DNA from 3 places in the Undibacterium sp. WLX3042 genome. Region 1 is predicted to be linked to each of the others. Evidence: predicted binding sites of a transcription regulator. Region 1 holds the regulator's gene; each other region holds the start of a gene.
The links. The regulator sigma-54, encoded in region 1, starts transcription at its own class of promoters, with help from an activator protein. The targets are predictions, from matches to a motif close to TGGCANGNAANCTGCTTT.
Positions count from the first base shown of each region.

Region 2: ACPAOP_RS00185 (pilin) is a predicted target of sigma-54. The motif match lies at 2,473-2,490, and genes of this name have one in related genera.
Region 3: ACPAOP_RS05715 (ANTAR domain-containing response regulator) is a predicted target of sigma-54. The motif match lies at 2,564-2,581, and genes of this name have one in related genera.

Region 1 is NZ_CP186698.1:318,483-324,325, forward strand. Features, by position in the region: gene lptC (LPS export ABC transporter periplasmic protein LptC) at 1-349, shown strand, start outside; gene lptA (lipopolysaccharide transport periplasmic protein LptA) at 391-966, shown strand; gene lptB (LPS export ABC transporter ATP-binding protein) at 968-1,720, shown strand; gene ACPAOP_RS01430 (RNA polymerase factor sigma-54) at 1,732-3,213, shown strand; gene hpf (ribosome hibernation-promoting factor, HPF/YfiA family) at 3,323-3,667, shown strand; gene ACPAOP_RS01440 (enoyl-CoA hydratase/isomerase family protein) at 3,819-4,913, shown strand; gene ACPAOP_RS01445 (ABC transporter ATP-binding protein) at 5,265-5,843, opposite strand, start outside.
Region 2 is NZ_CP186698.1:35,533-41,375, reverse strand. Features, by position in the region: gene sucD (succinate--CoA ligase subunit alpha) at 1-711, shown strand, start outside; gene ACPAOP_RS00195 (Stp1/IreP family PP2C-type Ser/Thr phosphatase) at 903-1,724, shown strand; gene ACPAOP_RS00190 (FHA domain-containing protein) at 1,741-2,331, shown strand; gene ACPAOP_RS00185 (pilin) at 2,536-3,000, shown strand; gene ACPAOP_RS00180 (pilin) at 3,078-3,524, shown strand; gene tfpZ (TfpX/TfpZ family type IV pilin accessory protein) at 3,731-4,492, shown strand; gene ACPAOP_RS00170 (Wzy polymerase domain-containing protein) at 4,617-5,843, shown strand, end outside.
Region 3 is NZ_CP186698.1:1,271,655-1,277,497, forward strand. Features, by position in the region: gene ACPAOP_RS05710 (prolyl oligopeptidase family serine peptidase) at 1-2,448, shown strand, start outside; gene ACPAOP_RS05715 (ANTAR domain-containing response regulator) at 2,600-3,022, shown strand; gene ACPAOP_RS05720 (sensor histidine kinase) at 3,136-4,512, shown strand; gene ACPAOP_RS05725 (LytR/AlgR family response regulator transcription factor) at 4,509-5,264, shown strand; gene ACPAOP_RS05730 (DMT family transporter) at 5,354-5,843, shown strand, end outside.

The DNA of each region.
Region 1 (5,843 bases):
GCGCATCAGCAGCTTCGATACGCAGCGCACACCGATCACGATTAATGCAGCGCGTGCGGTTGTGGAACAGAAATCTGAGGTGCTGTCCCCAAAACGTACCGAAGATGTGGTGCATCTTTATGATCAGGTAAGAGTAGAGAGGCCACAAGGAATCAACTCCAGTTTTATGCGGGTAGAAACAGAATATCTGCAGTTACTGCCGGACTCCGACATCGTCAGGACGGACCAACGCATCAGACTGATCACGGATAACGGCGAAACCGATGCGACCGGTATGATCGCGAACAATGCGAATCAGGAATTGCGTCTGCTCAGTAAAGTGCATGCACGCCTGTTCAAACATAAATGAAAAAACATTCATCAACAACACAGACAAGACAGAGAGTAAACATGCGCCCCGAAAAAAAAACAGTGCATCTTGCGTTGAGCTCATGGATGTTAGCCCTGATGGCTTTACTGTCCGTATCCAGCGTTCACGCTGAAAAAGCAGACAGTCTCAAAGAAATGACGATAGAAGCAGACCAGTTTTTAAATAATGGCAAGACCAATGTCAGTACGTTTTCAGGTGATGTCGTGGTCGTCCGCGGCACACTGAAAGTCAGAGCAGAAAAAGCTGTTGTTACAAAAAGTGCCGATGAATTCCAGCATGTTGTACTGACCGCCAAACCTGGCGCAAAAATCACGTTTCGTCAGAAGCGCGACGGCGGGCCAGATCTTTGGGTGGAAGGCGAATCCGAAAAAGCGGAATACGATGAAAAAACAGAATTCGTAAAATTCCTGTCCAGGGCACAAATACGCTATCTCGACGGAAACAAAGTCACACAGCAACAAGAAGGAGAATTCCTTTCCTACGATAGTAAAAATGATGTCTTTGTCGGCGTCAATTCCAGCTCAGGTCAGGCAGTGTCAGGAGGCGGTCGCATCAAAACCACGATACAACCAAGAACTGAGAAACAGGCAAATTAAGATGGGATCAAAAGACAGCACGCTGACCGTCAAAGGTCTGCAAAAACGCTACGGTGCACGACAAGTTGTGCGCGATGTATCGCTGCTGGTAAAAAGCGGCGAAGTCGTCGGGCTGCTGGGACCAAACGGCGCAGGTAAAACCACCTCTTTTTATATGATCGTCGGACTGGTACCTTCCGACGCCGGCGAAATCAATATCGACGATACGAATGTTTCGGATTTACCGATACATCAGCGTGCCGTCCTCGGTCTGTCGTATCTGCCTCAGGAAGCATCAGTGTTTCGTAAACTGACGGTCGAAGAAAATATCCGCGCTGTACTCGAACTGCAAAAAGACAAAGATGGAAAATTTTTATCCGAGAAAAAAATCCGGCAACGTCTGGACAGCTTGCTGACCGATCTGCAGATAGAAAAAATCCGTGACAGTCAGGCGCTGGCTTTATCGGGCGGTGAACGACGTCGTGTCGAAATTGCGCGCGCACTCGCGACGAACCCGCGTTTTGTTCTGCTCGATGAACCTTTTGCCGGAGTCGATCCGATTGCAGTGATTGAGATTCAACGCATCGTCCGCTTCCTGAAAGAACGCGGTATCGGTGTGCTGATCACCGATCATAATGTCCGCGAAACGCTGGGTATCTGTGACCATGCCTACATCATCAATCAAGGCTCGGTATTAGCCAGCGGCAAACCCGACGACATCATTCAGAATGAGTCTGTGCGACGCGTCTATCTGGGAGAACATTTCCGGATGTAACGGGACGCATTATGAAACAAAGCCTGCAACTACGTACTTCTCAGCATCTTGCGCTGACGCCTCAACTGCAGCAATCGATACGGCTGTTGCAACTGTCAACGCTGGAACTGCATCAGGAACTGGAAACGCTGCTGATAGAAAATCCTATGCTGGAGCGTGTCGATGACCCTATGGATAATGCGGTCCGCCTGCTGGCGGATGGCGCCATCAACAATACAAGTACGACGCCGGATGCAGGCATGGAAAGCATCACGCCTTCTGAAAGCGCCGCGCCACAAGATGCTGCTGTCGAAGCTGATGTGCCGGTCAACGACAGCATCAGTGCCAACGAAGAAGAGTGGAGTTTTAACGATGCGCCTTCCGGTGCAGCTAACGCCGATGAAGATGAAGGCAGGCCTCAGCTCGAATCTACCCACATCAGCCTGCGTGACTATCTGCTGGAACAAATGCGCCTCACGCTCAGGGAAGCACGCGACCGCGCATTGCTGGAACTGATCATCGACACACTCGATGATAACGGCTACCTGACAGAAAGTCTGGAAGAAATTCACGCTGGTCTGCCACTCGAATTATTAATAGACGAAGAGGAATTATCGTTCGCGCTGAAGATGCTGCAGAGTTTTGATCCGCCGGGTGTCGGTGCGCGAAATTTATCAGAGTGTCTCGCGATACAGATCAGGCGCATGCCGAAAATTCCTTTTGTTACCCGCCGTCTTGCACTGGCACTGGTGGAAACACAGCTGACTTTGTTTGCACAAAGAGACTTCACAAAATTAAAAAAAATATTCGACTGCGATGATGAAGATTTGCGCGAAGCGCAGGCAGTCATACGGCAATGCGAACCACGGCCAGGTATCGCATTTGCCACCAGCAGCTCAGACTATGCAGTACCGGATGTGATCGTCAGAAAAAATGGTAATGGCTGGCAAGTGTTACTGAATCAGGATGTGATGCCGAAACTGCGCGTGAGCAGTATGTACGCCAACATCATGCGGCAGAATCGCGGCGAAACAGGACTTGGAACCCAGTTACAGGAAGCACGCTGGCTGATCAAAAATATGCGTCAGCGCTTCGAAACAATCTTACGGGTGTCACAAGCGATAGTTGAAAGACAACGTAATTTTTTTGCGCATGGTGCTGTTGCGATGCGCCCTCTTGTTTTGCGCGAAATAGCTGATACACTGGGTCTGCACGAGAGCACTATTTCTCGTGTGACGACTCAGAAATACATGCTGACCCCGCATGGGATGTTTGAGTTGAAATATTTTTTCGGCAGCCATGTTGCGACGGAAACAGGGGGTGAAGCCTCTTCCACCGCGATACGTGCACTCATCAAGCAGTTGATAGGAGCAGAAGACCAGAAAAGCCCACTCTCTGATAGCAAAATCGCAGACATGCTGGGTGAACAGGGCATGGTAATTGCCCGACGGACCGTAGCCAAATACCGTGAAGCCCTGAAAATACCGCCAGTCAGTTTGCGAAAATCTTTGTAAGCAGTCCTTGTAATCACGGTTTGAATTGCTATATATGATTTAGCTCAACGCCGTAAAATCAAAATGAGCTTATTGTTATTAGCAAGCAATATCACTAAAGGAGCACAGTATGAATCTCACCATCAGTGGACATCACGTTGAAGTCACTCCTGCCATTCGTGAATATGTACATACCAAGCTGGAACGTATCCGGCGTCACTTTGATCAGGTCATTGATCTGACCGTCACGCTGACCGTCGACAAGCTGAGCGAAAAAGAGAAACGACATAAAGCCGACATTGACCTGCATATCAGTGGTAAAAATATTCACGTTGAAAGTCTGGCGCATGATTTATACGCTGCGATTGATACACTGATTGATAAACTGGATCGTCAGGTGATCAAGCATAAAGATAAAGTTCAGGGTCACGATCGCGATGCGATCAAACATATCCCTGATCCGGCATCGGCATAATCGCCCGCCTCCCGTTATTTACGGAACACGAAAACAAGGACGCCAACAGCGTCCTTTTTTGTTATCTGTTTTTTGTTATTTTTGTCGTACTGACGAAGTGCAAACAGGAATAAAATGATTGCCCTGTCACGACTATGTTAATGGTATCTACATGAGCGAATACGTAATCACTTCCGTTAAAAATCAGATCGGCTACATCACTCTCGACCGTCCGAAAGCATTGAACTCTCTGTCACTGGAGATGGTGCGCGCACTCACCGCCACATTATTGGCGTGGCGCGACGATACAACTATCCGTGCCGTATTCATACACAGCAGCAGTGAAAAAGCATTTTGTGCCGGTGGCGACATCCGCTTTTTCTATGACGTCGGCACCGCTACGCCAACTGGTGACAGCGCCCTGCTCGAAGATTTTTTTACCGAAGAATATGCGTTAAATCATTTGATACATTTTTACCCTAAGCCCTACATCGCGTTGATGAATGGTGTGGTGATGGGTGGCGGTATGGGCATTGCGCAGGCAGGTGAAAATTGCCGTCTGCGTATCGTGACCGAACGTACCAAAATGGCGATGCCGGAAGTGAACATCGGTTTATTTCCGGATGTCGGCGGTAGTTATTTCCTGTCGCGAACACCGGGTGAAATCGGTACTTATCTCGGTCTGACTGGCGACATCATTGCCGCTGCCGATGCCTTATATGCAGGCCTCGCTGACGTCTATATCCCAACATCTGAACTGCCAGCATTACTGACCATGCTGGAGCGTACCGAAGCGGCAGATATACGCCTGGCGATACGTGAATTTGCTGCGCCATTTGCATCGCAGGCTGATCCGGCCAGCAGTAAACTTGCCAGCCAGCGCGCCTTGATCGATCAGTTTTTCAGCGGCAACAATGTGCTGACCATCGCAGAAAAATTAAGCAACAACAGCGATGCATTTGCTCAGCAAACACTGGTCACGATGGAGAAACGTTCGCCTTTACTGATGTGCGTCACGCTCGAACAACTGCGGCGCGGCGCACGTCAGAATGTGGCGGACTGTCTGCGCATGGAACGCGCCATGGTACGCCATTGCTTCAAACATGGCGAAGTGCTGGAAGGCGTGCGGGCCCTGGTCGTTGATAAAGACAATATGCCGCAATGGTCGCCTGCGCATCTGCGCGATGTGAGTCATGAACAGATCGCGCAATTCTTCACCGAAGTATGGCCGGCGTACGCACATCCGCTGCGGCATTTGCAGGGTTAATAGCGGACAGGTTTTAAAGCAATTTCACTTACAGATTTACTGACAGATTTGCCAGTACGTTTTTGCTGGCATCAGCACAGCAGCGCCCATCACGCAATAAAGTGATGGGCGCTTTTTCATGGAACGCTGCTTAAAAAATGTGGCTGTATTTCTATCGCATCCGTGTTTCAGCAACAGATCACGACAAATCAAGCAACGAAGTATCAGGAAATTCCATTCTGAGCATCAAATATACTCCCCCCAGTATATGTAAACCACCCTTATTTTCTGCTGACAATAGACCTATTTTATAAAAAAGAGGGGGAGTATATGCACTCCCCCTCTTTCGTTTTGACTTCTGACTTACTTCATTTAATGATGTGAGCCACCACCCAGATACGCTGCTTTCACTGCCGGATCGTTCTGCAATTTATCGGCCGGACCATGCACAGAGATGCGCCCGTTTTCGAGGACGTAGCCATAATCCGCAACAGCGAGTGCGGCTGCCGCAAACTGCTCGACCAGCAACATGGTGCGCCCTTCCTGCTTGAGTCGCTGGATGATGCGGAACACTTCATCGACCAGGATAGGCGCCAGTCCCATCGATGGCTCATCCAGCAATATCACTTCCGGATTCAGCATAACGGCGCGTGCCATCGCCAGCATTTGCTGTTCACCGCCGGATAAAGTACCGGCCAGTTGATGGCGGCGCTCACGCAGGCGCGGGAATAATTCCATCGCCTGCTGCAGATCGCTTTCGATATCACCGCGCGGACGCGAACGTGTGAAACGTGGAAATGCGCCCAGCAATAAATTATCTGTCACCGACATCGTCGCAAACACACGACGGCCTTCGGGTGAATGGGCAAGGCCAGCACGCGCGATTTTATGCGAATCCAAACCGGTCACATCTTTACCATGCAAGGTGACTGTCCCCTGTTTCGGTTTCAG
Region 2 (5,843 bases), 280 kb from region 1:
GCAAATGTCTCTGAAGCGAAAGCAGCAACGGGCGCAACCGTTTCTGTGATCTATGTTCCGCCAGCTGGTGCAGCGGCTGCGATCTGGGAAGCGGTTGAAGCGGATCTCGATCTGGCGATCTGTATCACAGAAGGTATTCCTGTTCGCGACATGATGATGTTGAAAGACCGCATGGCAAAAGCCGGTAGCAAAACAAAATTGCTTGGCCCTAACTGCCCAGGCTTGATCACACCTGACGAAATCAAAATCGGTATTATGCCAGGCCACATTCACCGTAAAGGTCGTATTGGCGTGGTTTCCCGCTCCGGTACACTGACTTATGAAGCGGTCGGTCAGTTGACAGCGCTGGGCTTGGGTCAATCTTCCGCCGTTGGTATCGGTGGCGATCCTATCAATGGTCTGAAACATATCGATATCATGAAGATGTTCAATGATGATCCTGATACAGATGCAGTGATCATGATTGGTGAAATCGGTGGTCCGGACGAAGCGAATGCTGCATATTGGATTAAAGACAATATGAAGAAGCCGGTAGTTGGCTTTATCGCGGGGGTAACCGCGCCTCCGGGTAAGCGTATGGGTCACGCTGGTGCCTTGATTTCCGGCGGTGCTGATACAGCACAAGCAAAATTGGATATCATGGAATCTTGCGGTATTATGACAACGAAGAATCCATCTGAGATGGCGCGCTTGTTGAAAGCGATGCTGTAAAACGGATTTTATTCATCCCCAAAAAAAACCGCGATTTTCGCGGTTTTTTTTCGCGCGTATACTTTGCTTTTGAGTACAGACAGTGCAAACTCAATACCTTAATGTTAAGCTTCGCGGTGATAGGTAATATTAAATAAACTAATCGTTCTGGTTTCCAGCCAGAGTCAGCAATCAATGAGTGCTATTTGTCGATGCCACATCAGTATGTACTAGAATTTGCTGCCCTGTCAGATGTCGGACGGGTACGGAAGCATAACGAAGACGCCATCGTTGTCTGTGCGGATTACGGTTGCGCGGTGCTTGCTGACGGTATGGGAGGGTATCAGGCGGGAGAAGTCGCCAGCGCTATGACAACGCAAGTCGTTGCTGACTATCTCTGCGAAAAACTGGATTCTGCCTGGTATTCAAAGTTGGGTTTTCAGTCAATTCATGTATCGCGCTGGATGTCAGACGCTATTGTTCTGGCAAACCGCCAGGTCGTGCAGACTTCACGGGAAAATCCAGAATGTTTTGGTATGGGGACAACAGTCGTTGCAGCGTGCTGCATTCAGGATAAGATTTTGTTCGCACACGTCGGCGATTCCAGGGCATATCGTTATCGTCACCATGTGTTGACAAGAATGACGGAGGATCACTCCGTTCTTCAGGATCAGATCAATGCTGGCTTAATTACAGAAGCCCAGGCACGTTTTTCATCAATCAAAAATTTGATTACGCGAGCCGTAGGTATTCAGGACAACATCGAAATTGACCTGAGTGTTCATCAGTCAGAAGATTCTGATATTTATATGCTTTGCTCTGACGGATTGACAGACTTGCTTGATGATCACCAGATTCACGCAATGTTACAGCGATATGCAGATGATTTATCTGTCTGCTGCAGAGCATTGGTTGATTCTGCAAACATCGAGGGTGGTTTCGATAACATATCGGTTGTTTTGTTCAGGTTAAAGGCGGTACATAGTCCGTCCTGGATTCAAAAGCTGTTATTCCGGCAATCTTTGGAAAATTGAATAAGTGAGAGGATGTATGGCGAAGATCATCGTCACCTTTAATGGGTTGGTGCAGCAAGAAGTCAGTATAAACAAATCCCGTATTACGATAGGTCGACGCGTCGGGAACGATATAGTTATCGATCACCTGACAGTCAGTGGTCAACATGCAGCGATTGATACTACACCGAATGGTTCTTTTGTTCTTGACCTGGGTAGTACCAATGGCACTCTGGTTAATAATCAGCCAGTCAAGAAGCATCTACTTCAGCACGATGATGTTATCGATATTGGCAAGTACAAACTGCGCTTTCAGGTAGAAAAGAGCGCTCAGGTCACGCCAGTCTCTTCCGCGGTTTCAGGGCAGCAGGCTCCGGCGAAAATAAAAGTGATCAATGGTGCTAATGCGGGTAAGGAGTTGGTGTTGACAAAAGCGGTGACGACCGTGGGAAGTCCTGGGACGCAAGTGATTGCAATTGCAAGGCAAACGGACAGATATATTGTTCGCCACGTCGAAGGAAAAGAATTCCCGAAAGTGAACGGGCAACTGCTGTCAGAACAGCCACATACCTTACAGCATGGTGATGTGATTGATATTAGTGGTACTCACATGCAATTTAGTGTTTAACAGTCGACAAACAGAGTATTTCCGACTTTGAATGTAAGTGATTGACAAAAAATGTCACTTATTAACGTAGAACGTCACTTATTTTGAAGTGTATGAACAACATTAACGCTAATTTGCTCTTGTGACTTAATGTTAAATAGCTGGCACACAGTTTGCTGTAAGGTGGACAGGGTCATTCTTTTAAATTGTTATTAGGAGAACTATATGAAATCTATGAAATTGGTTAAAAAAGTACAACAAGGTTTTACCTTGATTGAATTGATGATCGTTGTAGCGATTATCGGTATTCTGGCTGCAGTTGCGTTGCCTGCATACAATGACTACACGACACGCGCTCAGGTTTCTGAAGCGGTTGAGTTGCTCGGTGGTTTGAAGTCACCTTTGTCTGCTTACGGTTACGAAAATAATGAATGGCCTACTTCGTTGGTTGCTAAAGATCCAACAGCGAAGCAAATCGTTGCAACATTGACAGGTAAGTATTCTGCTGTGACGGCGACTGTGGATGGTACATTCCCAACAGGTACTACTGTTGCGACAATGTCATCCGGTCAGGCTAAAGACAAGCTGGTTAAATTCAAAACTACGGATGGTGGTCAGACTTGGAGTTGTACAAGTGCCGGTGCTGGTACTACTGTTGACATCAAGTGGTTGCCACAAGCATGTAAGTAATTTGTGTTTTGCTGTCTGATGAAAGGTGCTGTTTTCGGCACCTTTTTTTTCGAGTTGTTTCTTGCCGAGAGATTGCCATGTATAAACAGCGGTTTCAAAGAGGTTTTACCCTGATCGAACTGATGATTGTGGTTGCAATTATCGGTATTTTGGCCGCAATAGCATTACCTTCATACCTGGATTACACGACGAGGGCTCAGGTCGCGGAAGCTGTCGAGTTGATCGGGGGAGTGAAGGGGCCGATCGCCGTTTATGGTTATGAAAATAAGGAATGGCCTGGTCTGGTGGAAAAAGATCCTGATGCAAAGCAAATTAATGTTGCCCTGGTAGGCAAATATTCAAAAATTGATAGTGCTGTGCAAGGAACTTATCCTGAAGGCAGTATCACCTCGGTGATGACTTATGGTCAGGCGGAAACTAAGAAATTGGTATTTAAAACCCCGGACGGTGGGAAAATCTGGGATTGCAGCGCCAGTGCTGGTACTGATATCGAATTGAAATGGCTGCCTCAGGCATGTAAATAAGCTACTGTTGATGAAGTCTGATTTTTGTTGTGTCTGAGCTCAATTTTTGTCTGTCTGAGATACTCAGCATTGAGGTGGATTAGTTTACAATCCATATCAGAGAAAGACCATTGCTGCGCAATGATCGTCATCGTTGTATTTTCTTAATCTTGTAACCAAAGGCATTCACACTGAGTGCTTTTTTTTTGTTTATTGGCAGCTTGATTATGTCTGGATTAGTTTTCCGCTTACGTGCATCAGGGTTGCATTTACTGGTATCCGCCATCATTGCCACTATGGTCGCTGGAACTATTTTATTTTTGTGGTATCCCGGTCAATACGCAGATATCTGTGGAGGGATGCAGCTGATATGGATAGTGATTTCTGTCGATATTGTTTTGGGGCCATTACTGACATTCGTGGCGTTTGATCAAAAGAAGAAAAGAGCAGAGTTGTTACGTGATATTCTTGTGATCAGTATTTTGCAGGTGTCAGGCCTGACCTACGGCGCTCACGTGGTCTATATCGCACGCCCGGTTGCGATGGTCTTTGAAGGTTCGCAGTTTCGTGTCGTAACGGCGAATGATGTTGATATCAATGAGTTGCCTCAGGCACGGGCGGATATGCGCAGTCTGTCTCTGACAGGGCCTGTATTATTGGGTGTCCGCGATTATAAAGATGCAGTCGAAAAATCTGATGCTGCTTTCCGCGCTTTTTCGGGCTATGACATTGGTACCAGACCTTCTTTTTGGCAACCTTATGCTGACTCTCAGACCAAGGTTTTGAGCGTTGCCAGAACCCTTGATACCTTAATTAAAAAATATCCGGAAAGTAAGCTCGAAATAGAGCGTCAACTGAACAAGACTGGTCATACAATTGATAATGCAAAATTTTTACCAGTATTAAGCCGTGGTACCGATTGGTTGGTCGTCATTGATAGCAGCACAGCGAAGCCTTTGTTTTTCTTGAAGAAAGACGGCTTTTTCTGATTCTCACATTTGTGAAGTAGTTAATTTTTCTTTCAAAGGCCGGTGCTCGTTAGGTGGCATCGCATTTATAGATGCGGCAGACTTCATGTCTGGCTGAAACTGAAGCCTGGTTCCAGGGACGCTAATGTCAAATAAAAATAATATTAATTATGCGATTCTCGGGATGAGTATCGCTTTTTCTTACCTGTTACCAATTCATATACATCCTTTACGCACGTTTTATCAGGATGCCATTGTCATTCTTGGCCTGTTGTTGACCATATTCAGCTTATCTTTGAATGAGCAACTGAAGCTGCGTTTCAGTGGACTATGCCTGATCAGCACGGGCATTGTAGTCGCTATTTTTTGCCAGTTTTTTTTCGGGAATTCGCAGGATATTGAAGACTTGTTGATTCCTTCTTTGTATTTGCTTTTACTTCCTTTTGCTTATTCTGTCGGAGCTTCTTTATCTGCAGAAAGAGAACTGGCGGAAAAATTATGTCTTGCGTTTGCTTATGCTTACCTTGTCGCAGGATTGCTCTCCGTTGCGATGCAGATTGTGCAAGTGACTGGTTTGCGTATCGACACGCTGGTGATGTTCATCCCTAAAGCGGTCTTTTTCCCCCGTCCGTACGCGAATGTCGCGCAGCCTAATCAGTTGGCGCTCATGCTCTGTTTTGCGCTTGCATCGACATGGTTCTTGTATAGCAGAATGAAAATAAGCAAGGGGTTGGCTGTTGCAGGCACTGGCGTACTGATCATTGGCTTAGTGTTGACGCAATCGAGAATCGGCTGGATCATTCTGCCGCTGTTTTGTTTCTATATCTGGAAGACGCAGATTGCAGAAAACGGTCAACAGATACCTAAGGTGATTTTAATATTATTGCCAGTGGTCTATTTTCTGATGGTGTTTAGCTTGTCTTTCATCATCAGTCATTTCGGTTTCTCAGGTGGCTCAGTAGCGGAGCATGTCGGCGGTAGATCCGAGCGCATGGGTTTATGGAGGCAAGCCTGGTCAATGGCGGCTCATCATCCTTGGTCTGGTGTTGGCTGGAGTGGCTTTGGTCCGGCACAGGTGAGTATTGCGGCAGATTTTCCGTCGTCCACTTATGCTGAGCATGCGCATAACATTGTGCTGAATTTTGCTGCGGAATTAGGCTGGCCTTTGACGGTGTTGGTTTTTGTCGGTCTGGCCTGGTGGTTTTATCGCGCTGGTCTGCAACCGGTAAAGACGTCAGCGAGACAGTTTGCTGTTCTGTGTCTGATTGGGGTGTTTGTTCACAGTCTGGTTGAGTTTCCTCTATGGTATGGATACGTGTTGTTCCCGACGGCGATATTGATGGGCATGTTACATCAGATGCGCTGGCCGGAA
Region 3 (5,843 bases), 950 kb from region 1:
GCTGTCGCAGCACTGTTGTTCGCTCCCCATGTCAGCGCGGTCACAACGACGACCAACGGGCATGGTACCGAGGGGAGTTACCGTTTACCTCCGCCGGAATTACAGGCCATTGTTGACGCACCGCGCGGGCCGGTTTTTAAACTCGGACCACAGCGTAAAACTGCATTGCTGGTCAGTTTGCCAGGCTTACCTAGCATTGCCGAAGTCGCGCAGCCGGAACTCAGGCTGGCAGGCTTGCGTATTAATCCGCGCACCCGTGCTGCGAGTCATTTTGATTTCGGTAACAGCCTGAGTCTGCTCGATGTTGCGAGCGGCAAAATCCGTGAAGTCAGCGGCTTACCGGCAAAGCCACGGATCGCTGACACTCTCTGGTCACCGGATGAAAAATGGTTGGCGTTCAGTCGCTGGACCGATGACGGCGTGGAACTATGGCTGCTGGATGTGAAGAAAGCACATGCACAAAGACTGATTGATGAGAAGCTGAACGCCGTCGCCAGTGCCGGATTTGCGTGGAGTAATGGCTCTGAACAATTGCTGGTACGTTTGCTGCCACTTCGTCAGAAGCCGGCACCAAACCTCATGCAAAAACCATTGGGACCGAATACACTGGAGAGCAAAGGCGGTAAGCTGACGCAGAACCGTACTTATCCTGACATGCTGAAAACACCGGCAGACGCCGATATGCTGGACTGGCAACTGCAAACACAACTGGCATTTGTCAGTGTCAGTGGCGACGTGCGCCGCATAGGCCCGGTCATGACGCTGACCAAAGCGCAGGCGTCGCCCGACGGTAATCTGATTCTGACCACACAATTACGTCGCCCTTATTCAACGATGCTGCCAGTAGATCGTTTTCCGCAGCTGATCGAATTGTGGGATGAGAATGGCAGGAAAGTAAAAACCATCGCAGAACGTCCTATGCGGGAGCGCCTGCCGACCGGGAATGATGCGGTACAGGCCGGGCCGCGTGATTTTGCCTGGCGCAACGACAAACCCGCGACCTTATACTGGCTGGAAGCACAGGCTGGCGGTGATCCAGATGCGCCAGTTAAAGTGCATGATGTTCTGATGCAGCAGGCGGCACCGTTTGACGCGCCGCCACAAAAACTGATGGATCTGGCGTGGCGCTTTAATAATATTCAATGGGGTAATGACGGGCTGGCGCTGGTGACAGAAAGCTGGTGGAAAACCCGTGATACCCGCATGTGGCGCATACGTCCCGGCGTCGCCGACAGCAAACCGGAACTCTTGTTTGCGCGTAAATCAGAAGACCAGTACGCCCATCCGGGGCAGCCAGTGATGACGCAAAATCAGTACGGCCGCGCGGTGCTGAGGCTGGCACCGGACGGCAAGTCGATTTTCCTGATTGGCAATGGTGCCAGTTCTGAAGGTGACCGTCCGTTTCTGGACCGGTTTGATCTCAACAGCAAGCAAGCGGTGCGCATGTTCCGTTCGCATGCACCGTATTACGAAGAAGTGCTTGGCTTGTTGAATGACAAAGGCACCAGCATCGTCACCAGCCGCGAATCGAACGAGGAAAGGCCAAATTATTTCGTGCGTGATCTGGCACATAATGACGCAGCGCGGGCGCTGACGCAGTTCCCGCATCCATTGCCGCAACTCAAAGGCGTTAAAAAACAGCAGCTCCGTTATGAACGTGAAGATGGTGTCGATCTGACCGCGACCCTGTATCTGCCGCCGGGCTACGACCCGAAACGCGATGGTCCGCGCCCCATGATTATGTGGGCCTATCCGCGTGAATTTAAAACGGCGGAGGCCGCAGGTCAGGTGAACGGTTCGCCGTATAAATTCAACCGGATTTCCTATAACGGTCCGCAAGTGATGCTGGCACGTGGTTATACCGTGCTGGATGGCCCGACGATGCCGATTATCGGCGAAGGCAAGAAAGAGCCGAATGATACTTATCTTGAACAACTCAAAATGAGTGCCGAAGCAGCAGTTGACGAAGTTGTGCGGCTTGGTGTCGCCGACCGCAATCGTATCGCGATCGGTGGCCACAGTTACGGCGCGTTCATGACCGCCAATCTGCTGACGCACACGCGCTTGTTCCGCGCCGGCATTGCACGTTCTGGCGCTTACAACCGTACACTGACGCCGTTTGGTTTTCAGTCAGAAGAGCGCAATTTCTGGCAGGCGCGCAAGACGTATCAGGAAATGTCACCGTTTAATTTTGCTAACCAGATCAAAGACCCGATACTCTTTATTCACGGTGAACAAGACAACAACCCCGGCACTTTCCCTATCCAAAGTGAGCGCATGTATCAGGCGTTGCAAGGTCTGGGCGCGGTCACGCGTCTGGTAATGCTGCCGAATGAAAGTCATAGTTATCGTGCGCGGGAATCCGTGCTGCACATGTTGTGGGAACAGGATCGCTGGCTGGAAACCTATGTTAAAAATGCGAAAGGCGAAGCCGGAGAGAAGGACTGAATATCTGCGAAAGAGGGTGCCTGATGATGCGTGGATTGCACGGCACCCGCATCGCCGGATGTGGCTTTTTCCGCCTTTTTCCTCTTACTTAATGTTTTACATTAAAGTTTTGCATTAAGATGCAAATTGCTTTTATCTTGTCAGGTTTTCTATGCTTAAAGCCGTTATTCTGGACGCGAATGCGATCGCCCGCAATTTACTGACTTCCGTGCTGAGTAACGGCGGTCATGAAGTGGTCGCGGATGCCAATCTCGCGCCAGCCAGCCTGGCGCGCGTGATCCGGCTCAGGCCGCAGATTGTCTGCATTGATATCGGCGAGGCCAATGAAGCCGGCTGGGCCATCATCACTCAGTTACGCACCGAGTTGCCGAAGTCGTTGTTGTTTATGGTGTCGTCCGGAATTAATGCTGGGATGATTCAGGATGCGCAGCAGCGCGGTGTGCATGGTTTTATTGTGAAACCTTTCAACTCTGTCGCCGTTCTGACTTCTATTCGTAACACCATCCTGCGCATCGCCAAGCAACAGCGCGCGAATGCCGAAGCCGCCAGCAGCGGTGACACTGAATCTGCCTGAATCGTTTCATCCGGCACGACGCCTGTTTTATCCGCCCTGATCCGCATTCGTCGCATACCCGCGCAATCTCATGAGCTCCGCGTAGACTGTATCTGTCGTTGAAAGGGAAGATCATGTCAGTCACACCTGCAAGCCTTATGTCGCCATCGGCGAATGAAGAAATCCTGCCACCGGAAGTGTCCGCCAGAAGCGAATCCTGGCTGACCCGAGCGCGCAATTACCCGGTGTTTTCACGCACCTGGTATCGCTATCGCGCACGCGCCTGGATGGGTACGCTGATTCCCGCGCTGCTGCTGATTTTTCTGATCGATGCGGCGCGCGGCGCTGACTGGCGTACCTTCTTTGTTGTCTGGATACCGCTGGCGCTGGCGGGTACCGGTATGCATCTTGGTGGCGCCGCACTCGCCGTCTGGGTGCGACAACGCGGCTATGCGGAAAAAAAAGAATGGCGTTGTCTGATCACGGTCTTATGTGCCGGATTATTGTGCAGTCTGTTGCTATTTTTTGCGGCGAGGCAGGCGACACAGCAATTATTGCATTACGAGGCACCGATGCTGACCGCGCTGAAATTGCATTATTCTGGTTCGCCGGATCCTGCAAAAACAACCGCGGCTACGCCTGCGGGAAACTGGTTATCGGAATTCAAAGCCGGATTTGAGCAGGGTTTGCAGGATGGCAGCCAGAACCGCGCGCCACGTCCACCGGATACTGCAGGCTCGGATTTCTGGAAAGGTTTTTATATTGGTTTGGTATTGTCTTCCGTCTGTATTTACCTCAGCGGCGGCTATGATCTCTGGCTGTTTTCTCGCCAGCGCAATATGTTGAAAGTCGCACAGAGCAAGCGCGCCTCAGAACAGGCGCAGGCGATGCAAAGAGAAACCGAATTACGCTTGTCGGTATTGGCCGCGCAGGTGGAACCGCACTTTCTGTTCAACACACTGGCCGGTGTACGTTCGGCGATCAGCACTGAGCCAGCGCGGGCGGTCGCGATTGTCGATCATCTGGTCGATTATCTGCGCGCAACCATACCGCAGATGCGCGATGACGGCGGCTCGGTGCAGTCGCGTTTGAGCAAGCAACTTGATGCGGTGCATGCGTATCTGAGTCTGATGCAGGCCCGTATTCCGCGTCTGAGTTTCAGTGTCGAATCACAGATTGCGGACGCCGCGGTGCCGCCGTTGATGCTGATTTCTTTAGTCGAGAATGCGATCAAACACGGCATAGAACCCAAGGTCGGCGCGGCGCACATTGCCGTGAAGGTCAGCGTTATCGCCATCCAGGAACAGCCCATGCTGGAAATGCGCGTCGAAGATGATGGCGTCGGCTTTGGCGGTCACAACAGTGGCTCTGGCATTGGTCTGGCGAATATCCATCAGCGGCTGGCGGCGATGTACGGTGACCGCGCCAGCCTGTTGCTGAAAGCCCGCCCCGAGGGCGGGGTTGCTGCCATCATCACAATTCCTTTAGAAAAACAGACGGAGGCTGCATGATCACCGCCATCATCGCTGAAGATGAAGATTTACCACGTAAAGAATTACGCCGCATGCTCAATGATCTATGGCCGGAATTGCAGATCGTTGCTGAATGCGAGCATGGCGCTGATGCGCTCGATGCAATTTATACCCATCAGCCCGACATCGCATTTCTGGATATCCGCATGCCCGGCATGTCGGGACTGGATGTGGCAAATGCCGTCAAAGGGCGTTGCCATGCGGTGTTCACCACCGCTTACGATAATCATGCACTCGATGCGTTTGCCGCCGGTGCGATCGACTATCTGTTGAAGCCAGTGGCACAGGCGCGTTTGGCGGAAGCAATCGCGCGTTTAAAAGCGCGCCTGGCCAGCAAACAAGCCGCACCCGATCTGAGCCAGCTGATGTCGGAACTCGACAAGCGCATCCGTGGTAATGCCGCCGAGCGCATACGCTGGATCAGTGCCAGCGTCGGCGATACGATCAAGATGTTCCCGATAGAAAAAATTCTGTTTTTCAGTTCCGATGAAAAATATACCCGTGTCGTATGCGGGCATGATGAAGCGCATGTGCGCAAGCCGCTGAAAGAATTAATGGAAGGACTCGACCCCGACATTTTCTGGCAGATCCATCGCGGCACCGTGGTGCGTGCCGATGCGATCGCGCGCGCACAGCGTGACGACATGGGGCGCTATCTGGTTGAACTGCATGGCAGTCCGGAAAAACTCAAAGTCAGTCAGGCCTATGCGTGGCGCTTCAAGCCCATGTAAATAGTCTTCGCACCTGATGACCGGAAATAGCCAGCGGCGCGCACGCTAATTTGTTAAGCTGAGCGTTTTTCATCGATACGGAAAACCGCATGCGCAGTGTTGATCTTCTTCGCCTTTTATCGCTGGCTGCGATCTGGGGTGCTTCGTTTCTGTTCATGCGGGTGCTGGCACCTGTTCTGGGCGCATTATGGACTGCAGAAATCCGCGTAGGATTGGCGGGGCTTGCCTTAACTTTATTGATGCTGGCAACGCAAAAGCCTGTCGATATCCGGCGCCACTGGCGGCAATATCTGGTGCTGGGTCTGGTGAATTCGGCACTGCCTTTTGCCTTGTATTCGTTTGCCGCGATGCGCATGCCCGCTGGTTATTCCGCGATTGTGAATGCCACGAGCCCCTTATGGGGCGCGGTGATGGGCGCGATTTTTCTGAGTGAACGTTTCACCGGCCGCAAAATGCTGGGCATGTTGTGCGGTGTGGTCGGCGTCGGCTTTCTGGTGCGTCTGGGGCCGGTCGCATTCACCGGTGATTTGCTGCTCGGTGTACTGGCTTGCGTCGGTGCGACGATCTGTTATGCGCTGG